4 regions of the Streptomyces sp. NPDC048606 genome follow, and region 2 is predicted to be linked to each of the others. Evidence: riboswitches for the same ligand, from Rfam matches in the RefSeq annotation. Region 2 holds a riboswitch; each other region holds the start of a gene.
What was found. Region 2 has a riboswitch for cobalamin ahead of AB0D01_RS02975 (ribonucleoside-diphosphate reductase subunit alpha). Riboswitches for the same ligand answer to the same signal wherever they lie in the genome.
Positions count from the first base shown of each region.

Region 1: it holds a riboswitch for cobalamin, as region 2 does, so the genes downstream of both, AB0D01_RS04035 (energy-coupling factor ABC transporter permease) here and AB0D01_RS02975 (ribonucleoside-diphosphate reductase subunit alpha) in region 2, are expected to answer to the same signal.
Region 3: it holds a riboswitch for cobalamin, as region 2 does, so the genes downstream of both, AB0D01_RS16985 (ABC transporter substrate-binding protein) here and AB0D01_RS02975 (ribonucleoside-diphosphate reductase subunit alpha) in region 2, are expected to answer to the same signal.
Region 4: it holds a riboswitch for cobalamin, as region 2 does, so the genes downstream of both, AB0D01_RS27125 (ABC transporter substrate-binding protein) here and AB0D01_RS02975 (ribonucleoside-diphosphate reductase subunit alpha) in region 2, are expected to answer to the same signal.

Region 1 is NZ_JBEZIB010000002.1:434,584-436,774, forward strand. It holds gene cbiQ (cobalt ECF transporter T component CbiQ) at 1-135, opposite strand, end outside; gene AB0D01_RS04030 (energy-coupling factor ABC transporter substrate-binding protein) at 139-495, opposite strand; gene AB0D01_RS04035 (energy-coupling factor ABC transporter permease) at 492-1,199, opposite strand; cobalamin riboswitch at 1,228-1,423, opposite strand; gene AB0D01_RS04040 (hypothetical protein) at 1,569-2,081, opposite strand.
Region 2 is NZ_JBEZIB010000002.1:194,756-196,946, forward strand. It holds gene AB0D01_RS02975 (ribonucleoside-diphosphate reductase subunit alpha) at 1-1,133, opposite strand, end outside; cobalamin riboswitch at 1,277-1,412, opposite strand; gene AB0D01_RS02980 (GNAT family N-acetyltransferase) at 1,454-1,966, opposite strand; gene AB0D01_RS02985 (YbdD/YjiX family protein) at 2,188-2,191, opposite strand, start outside.
Region 3 is NZ_JBEZIB010000013.1:158,067-160,257, reverse strand. It holds gene AB0D01_RS16985 (ABC transporter substrate-binding protein) at 42-1,028, opposite strand; cobalamin riboswitch at 1,525-1,662, opposite strand.
Region 4 is NZ_JBEZIB010000028.1:26,778-28,968, forward strand. It holds gene AB0D01_RS27125 (ABC transporter substrate-binding protein) at 1-894, opposite strand, end outside; cobalamin riboswitch at 928-1,062, opposite strand; gene AB0D01_RS27130 (VOC family protein) at 1,234-1,665, shown strand; tRNA gene AB0D01_RS27135 (tRNA-Trp) at 1,756-1,829, opposite strand; gene AB0D01_RS27140 (GMC oxidoreductase) at 2,057-2,191, shown strand, end outside.

The DNA.
Region 1 (2,191 bases), 240 kb from region 2:
GCCCACGAGCGGCCCGCCCGGCCAGGGGGGCAGGGCGACGGCGGTGACCGTCAGCCCGAGCCCCAACAGGGCCTTCTCCAACGGGTGGCGGCCCCGCCAGCGACTGCTGTGGGCCGCCACGTCGATCGGCAGCACCGGCTACGACTCCCGGGCGGCCGCACCGGCCCCGGAGGCCGTCCCGGCCTCGGCCCGTGCCTGCTCCGCTCCCTGGCGACGCCCCTTGCGGACCCCGAAGTAGTAGGCGAGGACGCCCGCGCCGAGCGCCGCCTGGAGGGCGAACAGCGCCGACTCGACCTCCCCCGACGGGGGTTCGTAGAGCGGCGAGAACCACGGCTCGTAGTCCGGCTTCAGCTCGGTGATGGCGGCCTCGGCCTGCGCGTCGGCGCCGGCGAACGGCTCCTCCTTGTGGTCGCCCATGCCGAAGGCGAGCGGGATCACGGCCAGCGCCGCGACCAGGAGGAGCAGCAGCGTGTTGATCTTCGCGTTGCGGGTCATCGGGCCGTCGCCTCCAGGTCGGTCTGCCCGGCGGTCCGGCCGGTGAGCTTGGCGACGCCGAGCCGGACCAGGTCCGACTTGCTGGACTGCATCAGCAGCCGCATCACGAGCACGGTCAGCAGCCCCTCGCTGACGGCCAGCGGGATCTGGGTGAGCGCGAAGATGCCGGCGAACTTCTCCAGCGAGCCCACGAAGCCGCTCGCCGGGTCCGGGAAGGCCAGCGCGAGCTGGACGGAGGTCACGCAGTAGGTGACCAGGTCCGCGAAGAAGGCGCCGAAGAAGACGCCGACCATGAGCGGGGCCCCGTACTTGCGCAGGAGCCGGTAGACGGCGTAGCCCGCCCAGGGGCCGGCGACGGCCATGGAGAAGACGTTGGCGCCCAGGGTGGTGAGGCCGCCGTGGGCCAGCAGCAGCGCCTGGAAGAGCAGGGTGATCGTACCGAGCACCGCCATGATCGGCGGTCGGAAGAGGATGGCCCCGAGCCCCGTTCCCGTCGGGTGGGAGCAGCTGCCCGTCACCGAGGGGATCTTCAGGGCGGACAGGACGAACGTGAACGCTCCGGAGGCCCCGAGCAACAGCGTGCTCTCCGGGTTGGCCTTCACCTCGCGGGTGAGGGCGCGCACGCCGTGGACGACGAACGGGGCGGACGCGGCGCCCCAGGCGACCGCGTGCAAGGGGGGCAGGAACCCCTCGGCTATATGCATGGGTAGAGAGACCTCTCCAGCACCTCGTGGATGGACGACGCGCCTCGGCCGGTCTCCTGGCTGACGGGTACTGATGCCCTGGCTCCGCCTTCCCGGGGCCGCGCGGTTCCCCGCGTGGACCCAGTGGCTTCCCGCAGGAGTGGAGCCGGACTTCCCGATCACAGTGGCGAGGGCCGCTCCGGTTTCCCACCGGCTTCCCGAACACCAAGGCCCGACGACCCTAGTCGGCCGCGCGTACCGGAACAACCCGGACCGGACGGTAGCCCCGGCCGCGCTCCCGCGGTGCGCGGGCGGGATCCCGACGCACGGCGACCGGCACCCCCCGGGGGGACGCCGGTCGCCGTGTCGTCCTACGGTGCGCCCGCGGTGTCAGCAGGTGTTCGGGTGCGCGATGTCCACCACGACCCGCTCCGGCGAGTGCAGCACGGTGGTGCCGTAGGCCGGCTTGGTGTCGAAGGCGGCCCCGAGGGTGACGTACCCCTCGAAGTCGCCGGTCAGGGCGAGGCCCTTGAGCTTGCTGAGGTAGATCTTCTGGAGCCGGGGACCCTGGTAGACGTTCTGTCCGGCGTCGTTGTGCGCGGCGGCCGGGTGCAGGCGGATCTCCAGGAAGTACTTCCCCGCCAGCGGGACGGGCTTGCCGGACCCGTCGTACACGAGCTGCGAGACGGGGCTGACGGTGACCTCGGGGACGTAGCCCTGGAGGTCGACCACGATCCGGTCGAACGTGCAGTGACCGCCCCAGCGGGCGTTGACGACGAGCGGGGTCTGGGTGGAGGCGGCGGCCGCGGATGCCGGTGCGGCCAGACCGATGCCGACGGTGAGCAGTGCGCCCGTGGCCAGGGCCACGATCTTGCGACGGCGCGAGCGGGGCAGGTGACGCATGGCGTCCCCCGATTCCTCTTGAGACGGGGATGGCTGTCACCCGGGTAGACGCGGCGGCGCCCCGCGCGGTTGCGGCTCCGGCGGGCCGGGCGGAAGACGGGCCGGGCGCA
Region 2 (2,191 bases):
TCGTCGCCCCACAGGTCGACCAGCTCGGGGACGTCGGAGGGGGAGAACAGCGACCAGTCGGCGTCGGCGTTCACGCGGCGCATGAACTCGTCCGGCACCCAGTGGGCGAGGTTCAGGTTGTGGGTGCGGCGCTGGTCCTCACCCGTGTTGTCGCGGAGCTCCAGGAACTCCTCGATGTCCGCGTGCCAGGTCTCCAGGTAGACGGCGGCCGCGCCCTTGCGGCGACCGCCCTGGTTCACGGCCGCGACGGAGGCGTCGAGGGTCTTCAGGAACGGGACGATGCCGTTCGAGTGGCCGTTCGTGCCGCGGATCAGGGAGCCGCGGGCCCGGATGCGCGAGTACGACAGACCGATGCCGCCGGCGTGCTTGGAGAGGCGGGCGACCTGGTGGTAGCGGTCGTAGATCGAGTCCAGCTCGTCCAGCGGGGAGTCCAGCAGGTAGCAGGAGGACATCTGCGGGTGGCGGGTGCCGGAGTTGAACAGCGTCGGGGAGGACGGCAGGTAGTCGAGGCGGCTCATCAGCCGGTAGAGCGAGGCCACTTCCTCGACGGCCTGGACCGTGTCGTTCTCGGCGAGACCACAGGCCACGCGCAGCATGAAGAACTGCGGGGTCTCGATCACCTGACGGGTGATGGGGTGGCGCAGCAGGTAGCGGCTGTGCAGGGTGCGCAGGCCGAAGAAGCCGAAGCGGTCGTCCGCGCCCTCGGCGAGGGCGTGCTCGACGAGGGAGTTCAGCCGGGCCGCGTGCGCGGCGACGAACTCGGCGGTGCGGTCGGCGATCAGGCCCTCGCGGTGGCCGACGGCGACGGATTCGGCGAAGGAGACGGAGCCCTGGCTCGCGGCCTCGTCGGCCACGGCCAGCGTCAGCAGGCGGGCGGCGAGGCGGGAGTACGCCGGGTCCTCCGAGATGAGGCCGGCCGCGGCCTCCGTGGCGAGCCCCCGCAGCTCGGCCTCGTCCGCGACGGAGCTGCGCCCGCGCAGGGCGGCGGCGGCGACCCGGCCCGGGTCGGTGTCGGGAAGGTCGGCCGTCAGCTCGGTGAGGGTGCGCAGCAGCGCGGCACCGGGGCCCCCGCCCTCGGTTGCGGCTGCGGGCTGGTCGGACTCGGCGCGCGGTGCGGCAGGCGCGATGGTCACGGGGGGAGCTCTCCCTCGCTCGGCCCGGTCATCGGCGGGGCGGGGCGCGAGCGGGCGCACGCGGGCGCGACGGATCGCGACACACCGCATGGCGTCCACCGGCCCAACCGCGAGGCCCGGACGTGGTCGGCACCCGGATCGGTCGAGCCGGGCGCGCTGTCGGCAGGTCCTCGGACTCGCGAGTACACCGAAATGGCATACGTCATACCGTTGCGGGACAGTTCCGGATTCGCACCGGATTCCCCTGCGGCGACAGCAGCCATGAGCATACATGTGGGGGCGCCCCGATGCTGTAGCCCCCACATGTTGTGTCGGCGCGGCTACTGCTCGGGGGCGTACAGCTCCAGGGCGTAGGTGAGCAGGGGCACGGTGGGGACCGGGGCCCAGTCCCGTTCGGGGGTCCGTACGAAGCCCAGCCGCTCGTAGATCCGGTGCGCGGCGGGGCTCTGGGCCTGGGTGGAGAGCACCAGTCGGGTGACGCCGTCGAGGGCGCGGGCGCGCCCGATACAGGCCCGCACGAGGGCCTCGCCGGCGCCCCGGCCGCGTCCGGCGCGGGCCACGGTCAGCATCCGGAACTCGGCCTCGTCGGGCCCGGCGATGTCGGCCATGCGGCTGCCGGGCGGGGCGAAGGTCACCCCGCCGAGCAGGACGCCGTCCAGGGTGGCCACGAGCACCTCGGCGTCGGCGGCCCGGCCGGCGACGTCGCGCAGCGCCCGCTCGTAGGAGTCGTCGGTGTTGCCGTCCAGGAGGCCGTCGTCGAGGTAGGCCCTTGCGGTGATGTCGCCGAGCTCCGCGTAGTCGGCGGGCTCGGCCGTTCTGATCACGATGTCCATGCCGTCGAGTGTGCGTCAGGGGCGGCCGGTCGCGGGGGCCTGGACGGCGGGGAGCGGCCCGGGACACGGCCTCTGAGGCGGCCCCGGAGACGGTGCGGGGGGTCGTGCGGCGTGGCGTTCGCGCGGCGGGGCCCCGCCGCCCCGGGTGGGGGCGGCGGGGCCCTGTGGCGGCCCTTCGGGGCCGTGCGCGTACCGTCCGTACGGCGTGTGCGGACGGCCGCTCAG
Region 3 (2,191 bases), on a different contig from region 2:
GACCGCGCCGGACGCCCCGGTCCGCGCCTGCCGGAGATCGGTCACCGGAAGCGGTCCGGGTGGATCTGGCGGGCCAGGGACTCCACGGCCGACGGCACCCGCACGCCGAGCACGGTGGACGACAGGGGAAGCACCGCGAACCGCTTGTTCCTGATCGCCGGTACGTCCTTCAGCGCCGGGTTGGCCAGCAGGAACCGCTTCTTCTCCTCGACCGGCTGGTCGCCGTACTCGTAGATGACGATGACTTCGGGCGCGCGTTCGGCGACCTGCTCGAACGACACGTCACCGAAGGCCTTGTCCACATCGGCGAACAGGTTCACCCCGCCGGCCCGCTTGATCATCTCGTTGCCGATGCCCTTGCCGCCCGCGGTGAAGGCGGTCTTGTCCCCGCTGTCGTAGACGAACAGCTTGACCGGCTCCACTCCGGTGAGCTTGGCCTCGACGGCGTCCAGGGTGCCGTGGAGCTTCTTCACCTGCGCCTCGGCCCGGTCCTGCACGCCGAAGATCTTCGCGACGCCGCGGACCTCTTCGTCCATCGCGGCCATCGTGACGGGGCCGGTGGGGCACTCCTCGACGTTCAGACGGGTGTTGACGCCGGCCTTGGCCAGGTTCTCGCGACCGCGTCCTTCCTTCTCGTCGAAGGTCGTGGCGAACCCGCCGTAGACGAAGTCCGGTTCCGCCTCCAGCAGCACCTCGGCGGACGGGTACTCCTTGGACAGGACCTTGATCCTTCCGTAGGCGGCCCGGTAGTCGGGCAGGATCGCGTCGTCCAGATAGCCGGTGCCCACCATCGACTTCTCGAGACCGAGCGCGAGCATGACCTCGGTCGCGTGCTGGTTCAGCGACACCGCCCGTTGCGGAGGCCTCTGGTAGGTGGTCGTCACGCCGCAGTTGGACACCGTGACCGGAAACCCCGCGGCCGCCGATCCCCCGGAGGCCGGTCTGTTCGGCGTGGGGCTCCCACAACCGGCGACCGGCACCGCCAGGCTCAGAGCCAGCAGCAACGACAGCCGACGCTTCGTCCTCATCCAGTGCTTCCTCTCACCGCAGTTGATCGGACGGCCAACGCACGTCATGGAGTCGGGTGGAGCGGATGCCTCGTGGTGGGCATGGAGGGATACCGGCCACCACGCCCTGCAAGCTCTCAGCAACTGCGGGGGTTGTGCAACAGCGCGGAGAGACCGGCAGGGGCGCACGGATGCACGGCAGGTTGTGAGTCGGATCGAGAAGTCGCGGGCCGAAAGAGAGCCGCCGGCACGGCCCTGCCGTAGGTCAGGTGATCGGCGCACCCGCATCGCCCGGTGTCATCGGCTGATCGACATCCGGGGCAAAGGGCCACGCCCAGCTGCGAGACAGAACAGCAGTGAAGCCGGAGGTGGCGGTCGCCGGGCGGACCAGGAGCGAGCACATGGGAAACCTTTGCGGGCGGGCGAGGTCCGGGCGCGCCCGAACCTCCCGACCCGCGCGCCGCGGCGCGAAGGCGGGATGACCCCGGGCTCCACGCCGCAGACCGTGACGGAGGGAAGCGAAATACGACCGGGCGGCGGGCATTCCGACTCACGACACCCTGGCGGGCGGCGCACACGGTTGCAGGTCAGCGCCGGAATCCCACCGGCTTCCCCCGCATCACACGGCATGGCGACAGCACCCGGCCTCGACCGGGTAGCCGCATCGTACGACCCAAACCCGGCCGGACGAAAGCGCGTTCGGGAAGTTTTCCGCTCATGAGGGACCCACCGTGCCGGATCACCATTTCGGCCGATCCCATCCAAACCAGAGACCGTCCTGACGGCGACCGCGCCGGGGGCCGCCCCTGTGACCTGACAGATTACGGAGTCGGTACGCACCGGCGACCAGAAGTCCGTCGGGCGAGAGTGACCATGCGCTCGACCCGGGTCCTTGTGCTTCCCACCGGGCATCCGCAGGAAATGGGAACCCTTCCCTCCTCTCCTGCGGCGAGGGGCGCGGGCCGGCCCGCGGGCCGAATCTCACGCTGCGTCGCCGTGGAGTCCTGTTAGGGTCCATGATCACCGACCTGACCAGTCGGTACCGCTCTGCCGGGAGCAGGCTGACCACCCTCCCGTGACGAGAGCACGACCCACGCCTCGTTCCCCGGAACGAGGCGTCACACCACGACCACGGGGGCTTTCTCCGCACGCCACGCGTGCGTTCCGCATTCCACTTTTCCGGT
Region 4 (2,191 bases), on a different contig from region 2:
GTCGCGGACGGCGGGGACGGAGGCGAGCGCCGGGTCGTTCAGCAGGCGGCGCTTCTTCTCCTCGACGGTGGTACCGCCGTAGTCGTAGATCAGCACGACCTGGGGCGCCCGCTCGATGACCTTCTCCCACGGGACGTCGCCGAAGGTGTCGTTCAGGTCGGCGAAGACGTTCGTGCCGCCCGCCAGGGAGATGATCTCGTTGCCGATGCCGTTGCCGCCGGAGGTGAAGGCGGAGCCCTCGCCCGAGTCGTAGACGAAGACGGACGGCCGGGTGCGGTCCTTCACGCGTGCGGTGACGGCGTCGATGCGGCGCTGCTCGTCCGCGATCAGCGCGTCGCCGCGCTCGGGTACGCCGAAGGTGCGCGCGACCTCGCCGATCTCGGTCTTCAGTTGGCCGACGCCCACCGGGCCCTGGGTGCAGTACTCCACGCTGAGGCGGGTGTTGACGCCCGACTTCGCGAGGCCCTCGCGGTCGCGGCCCTGCCCCTTGTCGAAGGCGCTGGCGTAACCGCCGTACACGAAGTCCGGGTTGGCGCCGAGGAGCACCTCCTTCGAGGGGTACTCCCGTGCCAGCACCTTGATCTTGTCGTAGGCCGGCCGGTAGGCGGGCAGGACCGAGTCGTCGAGGTAGGCGGTACCGGCCATCCGGTCCTGCAGCCCGAGGGCCAGCATGATCTCGGTGGCGTGCTGGTTCATGGTCACCGCACGCTGGGGCGGGGCCTGGTAGGTGGTGCTCACCCCGCAGTTGGTGACGGTGTACGGGAACCCGGGCGCGGCCTTCGGGGCCTCACCGGCCGTCGGGTCGGACTTCCCGGACGAGCCGGAGCACGCGGCGAGCGGTATGAGCAGAGCGAGCGGCAGGAACGCGCGCAGGGCGGCGCGGGAACGCGACATGGCGGAGCCTCTCCGGGGGATCCTCGTCCCCGGTCGAAGTGGAGGCGGCGCGGCAGTGTCTGACTCCCGAACCCCGGAGGGGGCTCGGTCACAGTGGCGGGACCGCACCGGATTCACACCGGCTTCCTGACCTGCGCAGCCTGGGACAACGCGACCAGTCTGCCAGACCTCCCGATCACCCCCGCCCCCCACCCGCACCCCTTACACCGATGCGCGCACGCGCCCCGGTACGCCGGAAGGCCCGCGCCGGCGGCTGCCGCTCGCGGGGGCCGTCCTCCCGGCGACGTGTGGATCCACCCGCCCAGGGGAGATGGGCAGGACCCCTGTTATCGTGCGCCGATGTCAACGATCAAGCACTTCCAAGTGACCTTCGACTGCGCGGAGCCCGCGCGCCTCGCCGCCTTCTGGTGTGAGGTCCTGGGGTACGTCGTACCGGCGGTCCCGGCGGGCTTCGCCACGTGGGAGGAGCACCACCGCTCGCTGCCGCCCGAGGACGAGATCTACTTCGCGTGCGCCGACCCCTCGGGTGTGGGTCCGCGCCTGCTCTTCCAGCGGGTTCCCGAAGGCAAGGTCGTCAAGAACCGGGTGCACCTTGACGTGCGGGTCGGCACAGGGCTCGTGGGTGACGAGCGCCTGGCCACGCTAGAGGCCGAATGCGCACGGCTGATGGCGCTCGGCGCGAATCACGTGCTGACGCAGCGCGCTGATGGCGTCAACGAGTCGTGCATCACGATGCAGGACATCGAGGGCAACGAGTTCTGCCTCTGCTGATTCTCGTTCCCACGCCGCAGCAACGCGAACGCCCGGGTGAGAGGGGTCCTCTCACCCGGGCGTTCGGCGTGAACGCGCGGTTCACGAGGGCAGGGGCGGCGGGATTCGAACCTGCGGCCTACGGTTTTGGAGACCGTTGCTCTGACCAGCTGAGCTACACCCCTTCGGTGGGACCAACGATGACACGTCGCGGCCCGAAGATCCACTCGATTCGGGGGTGGACGCGAGGGAATTCGGATCGCCCGCGCGGCGAGGGAGCCGGTCGCGGTGGTTCGGCACCGGGTGAACCAGGAGGCGGAACCAGCCACAAGTTACCGCGCCGCGTGTAGTGACTTACCAGGCAATCGACAGTAGAACTTGTTCTCACTCCGCCGAGAGTGAGGAAGGTCACATGAGTGACAAAAGCCTGCACAGCAAGGTATCCAAGGGTGTTTCCCGACGTGGATTCATAGCTGGAACTGGTTCCATTCTTGGGGCCATGGCGCTGTCGGTCAACGCCACCCCCGCCCAGGCGCGCACCAGCGGC